DNA from 2 places in the Cobetia sp. cqz5-12 genome. Region 1 is predicted to be linked to the other one. Evidence: predicted binding sites of a transcription regulator. Region 1 holds the regulator's gene; the other holds the start of a gene.

What was found. The regulator PhoB, encoded in region 1, activates phosphate uptake and scavenging genes when phosphate is short. The targets are predictions, from matches to a motif close to TGTCATANNNNTGTCANA.
Region 2: the regulator PhoB is predicted to act here: its motif matches at 3,815-3,832, upstream of F8A90_RS01920 (CYTH domain-containing protein).

What each region holds. Positions count from the first base shown of each region.
Region 1 covers NZ_CP044522.1:4,134,622-4,139,953, forward strand. The annotation lists gene F8A90_RS17195 (NAD(P)/FAD-dependent oxidoreductase) at 1-1,024, opposite strand, end outside; gene F8A90_RS17200 (chorismate--pyruvate lyase family protein) at 1,364-1,921, shown strand; gene ubiA (4-hydroxybenzoate octaprenyltransferase) at 1,989-2,879, shown strand; gene phoB (phosphate regulon transcriptional regulator PhoB) at 3,103-3,792, shown strand; gene phoR (phosphate regulon sensor histidine kinase PhoR) at 3,800-5,122, shown strand; gene cysZ (sulfate transporter CysZ) at 5,302-5,332, opposite strand, start outside.
Region 2 covers NZ_CP044522.1:411,996-417,327, forward strand. The annotation lists gene F8A90_RS01905 (PHP domain-containing protein) at 1-536, shown strand, start outside; gene F8A90_RS01910 (L-threonylcarbamoyladenylate synthase) at 602-1,225, shown strand; gene F8A90_RS01915 (ion transporter) at 1,374-2,447, opposite strand; gene F8A90_RS01920 (CYTH domain-containing protein) at 2,599-3,609, opposite strand; gene F8A90_RS01925 (TIGR00153 family protein) at 4,084-4,764, shown strand; gene F8A90_RS01930 (inorganic phosphate transporter) at 4,805-5,332, shown strand, end outside.

The DNA.
Region 1 (5,332 bases):
CCGGCAAGACCGGTGTCTTGACCAGTACCGGCCACGCCCTCCAGTCGAGCACGCTCGGCTCGCCACACAGGTTGGCCGCCAGGGTGCGCGCAGCCATCTGCAGCGGCTGGACGTACATGGCATTGACGCCCTCGACGCTGGCGCAATCGCCCAGTGCCCAGATATGCGGCTGAGAGGTGGCCAGGTGGCGGTCGACACGGATGCCGTCACCACCTGCACTCAGGCCCGCGGCCTGCGCCAGACGAATGCGCGGTGCCAGGCCGGTGGCCAGCAGAACCACGGAGCCCGTCAGGCGACGACCACTCTGCAGGCGCACTTCGACCGGCGCAGCCTGGCGTTCGGCCTCCTCGCCCGAGCTGGCGGCGATGGTCTCGACCATCTCGCCCTGGCGACGCGTCACGCCGAGTCCATCCAGCGCCGCCCCCAGACGCTGCCCCAGCGCTTGCGGCAGCAATCCGTCCAGCGGAGTATCCTCCGGCGCGACCAGCGTGACGCGGTGGCCGGCGGCCGTCAGATCATTGGCGTATTCACAGCCGACCAGCCCGGCACCGACAATCACCACGTGCCCGTCTTCCCCGCGCTCGCGGGCCTTCGCCAGCGTCGCGCAGAAGGCCGCATAGTCGTCGAGATCATTGATGCTCTGCACCCGCGAAGCCACTTCCGCAGCGACGGAGAAGGGACGACGCGGCGCGGCACCGAGTGCCAGCACCAGCTCGTCATAGGCCAGACACTCCTCGCCCAGCCAGAGCTGGCGGGCATCACCATCGATGGCAGTGACGCGTTGATGGGTACGCAGCTCGGCATTCAGCTCGTCCGCCAGCGCCACCGGTGCCTGACGCGACAGGTCGGTGGCCGACATCTTCTTGGCGAAGGCGGTGGACAGCATGGGCTTGGCGTAATCGTGGCCGCTGTCCTGGCTGATGAGGATCAGCCGGCTGTCCTTGTCACGCGCACGCAGCGCGCGCGCCAGAGCAATGCCCGCCATGCCGGTACCAATGATGACAAGGGTGCGAGGGTCGCGCATGGCACCATCTCCTGAGATCGATCCGAGAGAAGCGCTGATGAAAGAGCGCCAGCAGCGTCAGTCATGAACGCCAAAGAATGCGCCCAGCATACCAGCCCACCAGCAGTGCCGGCATGCCTGAGCGGGAGGCCTTGTCGCCCTGCCATGCTAGACTCGCCATTTCGTCATCCTGACAGGGAATTCACCGTGGTCCGATGCCCAGCAGGCGAGCCTCATCGCGCAGCGCTCACGTCACTGACCTCCACCTGTGAGGCGCCTCATTCGTCAGCCAAGTCCCTGTGCCAGCCTGCGACTCGCTGGCCCTCATCCACGCGCGCCGCGCCCGCTGCTTCAGCAGCGGTGCGCCGTCATTGGCAGCCGGCTGCCGCGCTGCAGGGGGTCATGCCGGGCGGCTGGTGGGCGTGGCTCTCATCGACGGACTCGCTGACCCAGCGTCTTGCCAGCGCCATGCAGCAGCAGGATGAACGCAATGACCAGCCCATTCAGGGCGTGCGCGTGCGCCTGCTGCTGCAGGACACCGGCCCCGCACGCCTGGATGAAGCGCGCCTGTTGGGCATCGGCCCACGTCGGCATGTCTGGCGGCGTGAAGTGGCGCTCTGTCATGGCGATACGCCATGGGTGATCGCACGTTCGCTGGCGGCGCTGGACCTGGCTCACGGTCATCGCCTCTCGACGCTGGGCGAGCGCTCGCTGGGCCATTGGCTGTTTCGCCAGCCGGACCTGACCCGCAGCGCCATCGATGTCAGCCGCGCCCCGCTGGTGCTTTCGAGCCGCAGACCGCTGGCCCGAACCACCAGCCTGTGGATGCGCCGCTCGATGTTCTCGCATGGTCGCTTCAAGGTGCTGGTGCAGGAGGGCTTCACCCCAGCCTTCCAGCACGCGCTGCAGCTGGCCTGAGTCTTGCGGCCGACCGGCCTCGCTTCCCTCTCTTTCCTTGCCCACTACCACCCGCCCAGGAGCCCCGATGACCGCGTCATCCACTTCCGCCGCTTCGCGTCCTTCCAGACTGGCCGACTACCTCGCCCTGACACGGCTGGATCGCCCCATCGGCACCTGGCTGCTGATGTGGCCGACTCTATGGGCGCTGTGGCTGGCGGCAGATGGCATTCCCGAGCGCACGACCCTGCTGATATTCATCGCCGGGGTCTATCTGATGCGCGCCGCCGGCTGCGTCATCAACGACTACGCCGACCGCCATTGGGACAAGCATGTCGAGCGCACGCGTGACCGGCCGCTGACCTCGGGTCGCATTTCGGAGCGCGAGGCGCTGACGCTGTTCGGGGGGCTGGTCGCGGCCGCCTTCGTGCTGGTGTGCTTCACCAACCTGACCACGGTACTGCTGTCGATCGTCGCCGTGCTGCTGGCGGCCAGCTACCCGTTCATGAAGCGCTTCCACCATCTGCCCCAGGTGGTGCTGGGCGCCGCCTTCGGCTGGGCGATTCCGATGGCCTTCGCCGCGACGCTGGAGGAAGTGCCGACCTACGGCTGGTGGCTGTTCGCGGCCAATCTGATGTGGACGGTGGCCTACGATACCGCCTATGCAATGGTCGATCGCAACGACGACCTCAAGGTAGGCATCAAGTCCACCGCCGTGCTGTTCGGGCGTGCCGACAAGCTGATGATCGGCCTTCTGCAGCTGGGCATGCTGGCGGTGTTGATCGGCATCGGCCTGCACCTGGCGCTGGGTATCTTCTACTGGCTGGGGCTGGCTGCCGCCGCTGTCACCTTCGTCTGGCAGCAACGTCTGATCCGTGAGCGTGAGCGTTCACCCTGCTTCCAGGCCTTCCTCAACAATCATTGGACGGGTCTGCTGATCTTCGCCGGTATCGCCCTGGCGACCTGGCCGATGAGCTGACGTCTGCATGAACATCAGTTTTATTTGATTTAAAGCGACCCCTGCCCCCGGTTACTCCCCAGCCCACGGTTCATGCCGGCCGCCCACCCTTCAGAGGCGGCTGGCAGGCTTGCGTGCAAGCTGCCATGCTGGCAGTTGTCATCTCGTTGTCATATAAGCGGGTTGTAATCGTCATCGACTTGTCATTCTGGCGCGTGCGCCGACTGCTGCATGGGATCTAGCGATGAGCTCCAAGACCGTACTGATTGTCGACGATGAATCCTCGATTCGCGAGATGATCGCCGTTGCCCTCGAAATGGCGGATTACCGCGTACTGGAGGCAGACAATGCCCAGGACGCCCACGCCATCGTCGTCGATGAAAAGCCCGATCTGCTGTTGCTGGATTGGATGATGCCGGGCACCAGTGGCCTGGAGCTCGCGCGGCGTCTCAAGCGAGACGAGACTACCTCGGAGTTGCCGATCATCCTGTTGACCGCCAAGGGCGAGGAAGACAACAAGATTCAAGGCCTGGAAGCCGGCGCCGATGACTACATCACCAAGCCCTTCTCGCCGCGCGAGCTGGTCGCCCGTCTCAAGGCCGTGCTGCGTCGCACCACGCCCAAGGGAGTCGAGGAGGCGGTGGAAGTCGAAGGCCTGATGCTCGACCCGGCCAGCCACCGCGTCACCGCCCACGGCAACTCGCTGGATGTCGGCCCGACCGAATATCGCCTGCTGCAGTTCTTCATGACGCATCAGGAGCGTGCCTACACGCGCAGCCAGCTGCTCGACCAGGTATGGGGCGGTAACGTCTATGTCGAGGAGCGCACCGTGGACGTGCACATCCGCCGCCTGCGCAAGGCGCTGGGCACAGGCCATCAGCATCTGATCCAGACCGTCCGCGGCACCGGTTACCGCTTCAGCGCTCAGGCCTGAGGAATTCATGCGCTATTGGACCAACGAGCTATGGCGCCTCGGCTACCTTGCCGGTGGCTTCGGCCTGATCGGTGGCCTGCTGGGCCATCTTGGCTGGGGCCTGGCGCTGGGGCTTTCGCTGTATCTGTTCGTCCATCTCAAGCATTTGAAGAGCCTCTACACCTGGCTGATCACCAATCCCCATGAAGAGCCACCGCCCGGCGATGGCGTCTGGGGAGACCTGCTCGATCGTCTTTACCGCTACCAGAAGGGCCAGCGTCAGGCTCAGGAGCGACTGCGCAGCATCCTCAACCGTATCCAGGAATCCTCAGAGGCCATGCGCGACGGCCTGGTGATGCTGGACAACCACGGTGACATGGAATGGTGGAACAGCGCGGCCGAGCAGCTGGTCGGTCTCAAGGCCAGCCACGACCGCGGCCAGCACATCACCAATTACCTGCGTGACCCCGTCTTCATCGACTACTTCAATCGGCTGGCCTATCGCGAGCCGTTGACACTCCAGTCACCGCTGTCTGACAACCTGACGCTGCAGATCTCCATCACCCTGTTCGGTGACAACGAGCGTCTGGTCATGCTGCGTGACGTCACCCGCCTCTATCGTCTTGAAGAGATGCGCCGCGACTTCGTGGCCAATGTCTCCCATGAACTGCGCACGCCGCTGACCGTGCTGGCCGGCTATCTCGAGACCTATTCCGATTACGCCGATGACCTGCCCCCACGCTGGCAGCGTGGGCTTGGTCAGATGCAGAGCCAGACCGACCGCATGCAGCACCTGGTCGAGGACCTGCTGACCCTGTCACGCCTGGAAACCGACGAACTGTCCGACAACGGTCGCTGCATCGACATGAGTGCCCTGCTCGCCCATATCCGCGACGATGCTGAAGGCCTGTCCCAGGGACGCCACACCTTCACCATCGAGGCCGATACCAGCCTGTCTCTGCGCGGTGAGGAGCAGGAGCTGCGCAGCGCGATCTCGAATCTGGTCTTCAATGCGGTGCGCTACACCCCCGAAGACTGCCATATCACCCTGCGCTGGAAGGCGGATGACCAGGGTCTGCTGGTCGAGGTGGAAGATGACGGGGATGGCATCGACCCGGTCCACCTGCCGCGCCTGACCGAGCGCTTCTATCGCATCGACAAGGGCCGCAGCACCGCCACGGGAGGCACCGGCCTCGGACTTGCCATCGTCAAGCATGTGCTGATTCGCCATCAGGGCCATCTGGAGATCGACAGCCACCCCGGTGAGGGCGCGCGCTTCCGCTGTCACTTCCCCGGCGAGCGCGCCTGCCAGGCGAGCGCTTCCCAAGCCAGCAGTGCGCTAGCCCAGTGATGGCCTGAATCAGTCCCTGAGCGGACGCCAGCCCAATGCAGAACGCCCCGCAGCCACCTCGAAAGGAGGCGATTGCGGGGCGTTTCCTTTGGTCCGCCAGACGACGCTGCGGCGACCTCGACGACAAGCCAGTACAGCGACAAGCCAGTTCAGCGATGAACCAGCTGCGACAGGCTGTCTCAGCGACGCGGTGCCGGCAACTGACGGTAG
Region 2 (5,332 bases), 490 kb from region 1:
AGAATGCCTTCGAGCGCGCCCGTGAGCAGGCCACGCTGAGTGGCGCGGGCGACCGCCCGCTGTCACGCCCGGATTTTGCCCGTGCGCTGGTCGAGGCCGGGATTGCACGCAACCTGCAGGACGCCTTCAAGCGGCACCTTGGCGCGGGCCAGAAGGGCGACGTCAAGGCGCACTGGCCAGAGATGGAAGAGGCGGTGGGCTGGGTGCGTGCCGATGGCGGCATCGCCGTGATGGCGCACCCGATGCGCTACAAGCTGACGCGCACCAAGCGTGGCGAGCTGCTGCGTGACTTCATTGCCGCCGGTGGCGAAGGCGCGGAGCTGGTCAGCGGCTTCCAGAATATCGATCGCGCGCGAGACCTGGCGCGTCAGCTGGATGAGCTGGGCCTCTATGCCTCCGTCGGCAGTGACTTCCACTTCCCCGGCGGCCCGCTGGCACCCGGCAGCATGAGCCCGCCGCCGCGCACCAAGGTGCCGCCCGTGTGGTGTCATCCGCGCATCGCGCCCTTTTTTGCGGCCGACGCTGCCTCCATGTGATATCAAGAGATCACCGTGACGCCAGTCCGCCTGCCGGGCTGGCGCCCAGACGCAAGGAGCACCGCATGGGACAGTTCTTCCAGATTCACCCTGAAAATCCTCAGAAACGCCTGATCGACCAGGCCGTCGCCATCATCCAGCAGGGGGGCGTGATTGCCTATCCGACCGACTCCGGCTACGCGCTGGGCTGTCATCTGGGTGAGAAGAAGGCCATCGAGCGCATCAAGCGCCTGCGTCAGCTGGACGACAAGCACAACTTCACCCTGGTGTGTTCTGACCTCTCGGAAATCGGCACCTACGCCAAGGTCGACAACGCCATCTTTCGTCTGCTCAAGAGTCACACGCCGGGCGCCTATACCTTCATCCTGCAGGCGACTTCCGAAGTGCCGCGTCTGCTGCTGCACCCCAAGCGTCGCTCCATCGGCGTGCGGGTGCCGGACCACGCCATCACCCACGCCCTGCTGGAAACCCATCGCGAACCGCTGATGAGCGTGACGCTGATTCCGCCGGGTGAGGAGTTGCCGATGACGGACGCCGAAGAGATTCGCGAACGCTTCGGACACGCGCTGGATCTGGTCATCGATGGCGGCGCCTGCAGCTTCGAGACCACCAGTGTGGTGGACCTGCGCGAGCTGCCGCCGGTGATCGTGCGTGAAGGGCGCGGCGATATCTCGAGCTTCACGGAGTGATCGCGACAGCGTAGCGCTTCACGGCGCTGGCTGACATCGCCTTGCCACACGAAGACGCCCCCGGACCTTGCGGTCGCGGGGGCGTTGTCATTTCTGAGGCATTGTCATTTCCGAGGCGTTGTCGTGGGCTGAGTGACACTCGGCTTCATCAGCTGCGGTCGCGGTCGGGGGAGTCGTCGCCTGGGGAGGCGGTTTCCTCCTTCGCTGGCGGCTCGGTGTCGGGCTCTGGTCCAGATCCAGGTTCGGGGTCTGAGTCTGTCTCAGGCTCAGGTTCCGGTTCCGGTTCCGGCTCCGGTTCCGGCTCGCGTGGGTCGCGGGTGTCCTCATCCAGCCAGGTGCCGCAGAACTTGCAGTACTTGGCGTTGCGGTCATGGCCTTCACGCCCACAGCCCGGGCAGGCTTCGTCGCTGGTCTGCTGCATGCGCAGGCCGTTGAGGACCTCGGCCGAGAACACCCCGGTGGGCACGGCGAGAATCGAGTAGCCGAGAATCATCATCAGCGCCGAGATGAATTGCCCCAGCGGCGTAATGGGCGCGATGTCGCCATAGCCCACCGTCGTCAGCGTCACCACGCCCCAATAAAGCGCCTTGGGGATGGAGGTGAAACCGGCCTCTGGCGGCTCGATCAGATAGATCAGGGCGCCGAACACCGTGACGATGCTGAGCACGGTGATGAAGAACAGCAGGATCTTGCGCCGACTGCGCGTCATGGCCTCGACCAGCATGCGGCCCTCGCCGACGAAGGCCATCAGGCGCAACACGCGGAACAGGCGCAGCACACGCAGTACGCGTACCACCAGCAAGGCTTGGGCGCCCGGTATCAGCAGCGACAGCCAGGTGGGGGCGATCGACAGCAGGTCGAGCACGCCGTAGAAACCCTTCGCCCAGGTGCCGGGATGCTTCAGGCAGTAGAGGCGGACGGCGTATTCCAGCGTGAAGATGATCGTGAAGCCCCACTCCATGATGCGGAACAGTTCGCCGTATTGCGCATTCAGCGAGGGGACGCTGTCGAGCATCACCACGGCGACACTGGCGAAGATCATCAGGATCAGGCCGATGTCGAAGGCCTTGGCCGCCTTGGTGTCGGATTCGAAGATCCAATGGAACAGTCGCGCGCGCAGTCGACCTGTCGCGGGCTCGTAGTCGCTGGGGTGCGAGGGGGCCGCTGGGGGGCTTTGCGGAGTGCTGCCATATTCATTGGCAGGGCCCTGGCGTTCAGGCATGCAGGCTTCCTTGACGGGCGTGACGACGCCGGATGTATGTCAGGGCGTATCGGGGATGTCTCAGTGTGTGACCTTCAGTGACTGCCCGGCCGTTGTCCATCAGTCAGTGGTCTAGCGCCTGGCAGCTGGGCAGTCAGTGTCGTGCTGAGGTTCAGCTGCGCAGTGTCGCGAGCAGTGACAGGCTGTGCTGGCCGAAGTCGCGAGTCGCCCAGTCCTGTGAAGCGTCGCCGTCGCTGCTTTCCAGCGCCTCGACCAGCGCCACCGCATGGATATGGCCGGGATGCTGACAGGCGGCCAGCCGTGTTGCGAGCGCCGACAGGGCGGCCAGCGCATGCGCGTGCCACTTGAGGTCGTCTTTCGCCTGACGGTCGGCGTGGGCATCGAGTGCATCGATGGCGGCGGACAGCAGCGCGCCCGGGTCAGCGGTATCCAGCGTCTTCTCATGCCATTCGCCATCCCGCAGCGCCGCGCCGCGCTTGGCCTTGCTGGCATCTGCCGGACGCAGTGCCAGGCGGCTGGCCAGTGAATCCGCCAGCTGCCAGAGCACGCCTTCTCTCACCTCGGGGGCGAGTTCTTCGCCGCCGGTCAGCTCGAGCTCGATCTCCTGGATGGCCACTTCGCGACCACCGGCCTTCACCGCGCCCAGGTCCAGCGCCAGCTCGACGCCGACGGTGACCTGCTCATCGCTCAGATTCTCGTCGCTAGATGTCGCCGTGACGTCGAGCTGCCAGGCATGGCGCTCGAAATCGGTGCTGAAACTGGGCGCGAGCGCATTCAGCAGCTGCTCGCGGGCGCCGTCTTCCAGTGCCTGCAAGGGCGGCAGGCCCCGCAGGCCGTCGAGGTCGAGGCCGGTCTGGCCCTCTGGCAGCTCCCACTCCCATTCGCCGCGAGAATGCAGCCCGCCATGGCTCTCGCCGCTGGTCTTGAGCGTCTGGCGCAGGGCGCCCGTGCTGTCGGCGTCCTCACCGCTCTGGCGCAGACGCAGCGCCATGCGCGCGCGCTCCAGCGCATGCTCGGGGGTGTCGAAGTAGGTGTTGGCCAGCCAGCGCCGCCTAGGGGTGACCGTTGCCAGCTCTGCAATGCTCGTCAGTGTTTCCAGAATGGCGTCGCGATCAATGACGGGTTGAGACAGTGCCAGTTTGAGTTCGATTTCCTGCGCCATGATGGGCACTCCCTGTACAGATGAAAGAAGACGGATGCTGACGGATGAGGATGACAGTGGCGCCAGGACCGCAGAGCCTTCGGCAAGCGTGGTGCATGGTGGTGAAGGCCCATGTGTCTCATGCTCGCGCCTGGCCTGCGGCAAGGCAAGCACGGGGAGTGGCAAGGGCATGGTGAGCGTCGGCTTGTTGGTGTGATCACACTTGTGTGACAGCATGATGACATTGCGGTGACAGCGATTGCCTGACGTCACGTCCTTGGTTATATTACGATCAGTGGATCAAGCCAGCGACCACGGGTCCTGCTGCTACATGACAATCTCTCCTCTGGAATCCTTCGTGTTCCCCCGAACTGCCGCTGTTGTTGCGTAAACTACAACAGCATGGCGGTATCATGACGTTACGATGAAAGTTATGTGATCGTCACAAAGGCTTTGCTACACTCCGCGCGTCAATCCTTAACGCCGACGGCCACTATGGTAACGACCAACCCTTTCTCTTCGATGTTCGGGCGCTCGCCTTTCAAGGCGCTGCACACCCACATCATCAAGACCGACGAGTGCGCCCAGCACTTGCTGACCTTCTTCGACGCCTGCGAGCAGGGTGATTGGGAGCAGGCAGCCAGCATTCGCAAGACTATCAGCAGGCTGGAGCGTGAAGCGGACGAGTTGAAGACGCAGCTGCGTCTCAACCTGCCCAACTCGCTGTTCCTGCCGGTCTCGCGCTCCGACCTTCTCGAGCTGATCCATGTCCAGGATTCCATCGCGAATGTCACCAAGGACATCGCCGGGATCATGCTGGGTCGTCATATGCAGATACCCGCCGCACTGGTGCCCGCCATGCGTGAGTATCTCAAGACTGCGGTCGAATCGGTCTGCCAGGCGCGTCGTGCGTTGGGTGAACTGGAAGACCTCGTCGAGTCCGGTTTCGGGCGCAACATGAGCGAGCTGGTCGACAAGCTGATCAACGAGCTGCATGAGCTCGAGAAGCAGTCCGACGAACAGCAGATCGCCATCCGCCAGACCCTGTTCTCGCTGGAAGCCAGTCTCCCGCCCGTCGATGTGATCTTCCTCTACAAGATCATCGATTGGGTCGGCGATGTGGCTGACCAAGCGGAAAAGGTCGGTACCCGACTGCAGATCCTGATGGCGCGCTGAGCGCCATCAGGACGTCCTGCCATCTGTCCAAGAGTCTTCTATGTCCATCATTGCTCAATACGGCGATGTGCTCGTCATTCTTGCCTGCCTGTTCGGCTTCTTCATGGCATGGGGTGTGGGTGCGAATGACGTTGCCAATGCCATGGGAACCTCGGTAGGTTCCAAGGCGATCACCATCAAGCAGGCGATCATCATCGCCGTGATCTTCGAATTCCTCGGTGCCTGGCTTGCCGGTGGTGAGGTGACTGACACCATCCGCAAGGGCATCATCGACCCTTCACTGCTGATCGAGAATCCGCAGTTCCTGGTCTACGGCATGCTGGCCTCACTGCTGGCCGCCGGTATCTGGCTGCTGATCGCTTCCATGAAGGGCTGGCCGGTCTCGACCACCCACTCCATCGTCGGCGCCATCGTCGGCTTCTCCGCTGCGGGGCTGGGCGTGGACGCCGTCGAGTGGTCCAAGGTCGGTCAGATCGCAGCCTCCTGGCTGGTCTCGCCGCTGCTGGCGGGCTCCATCGCCTTCGTGCTGTTCAAGTCCGTGCAGACGCTGATCTTCGACAACGAAGAC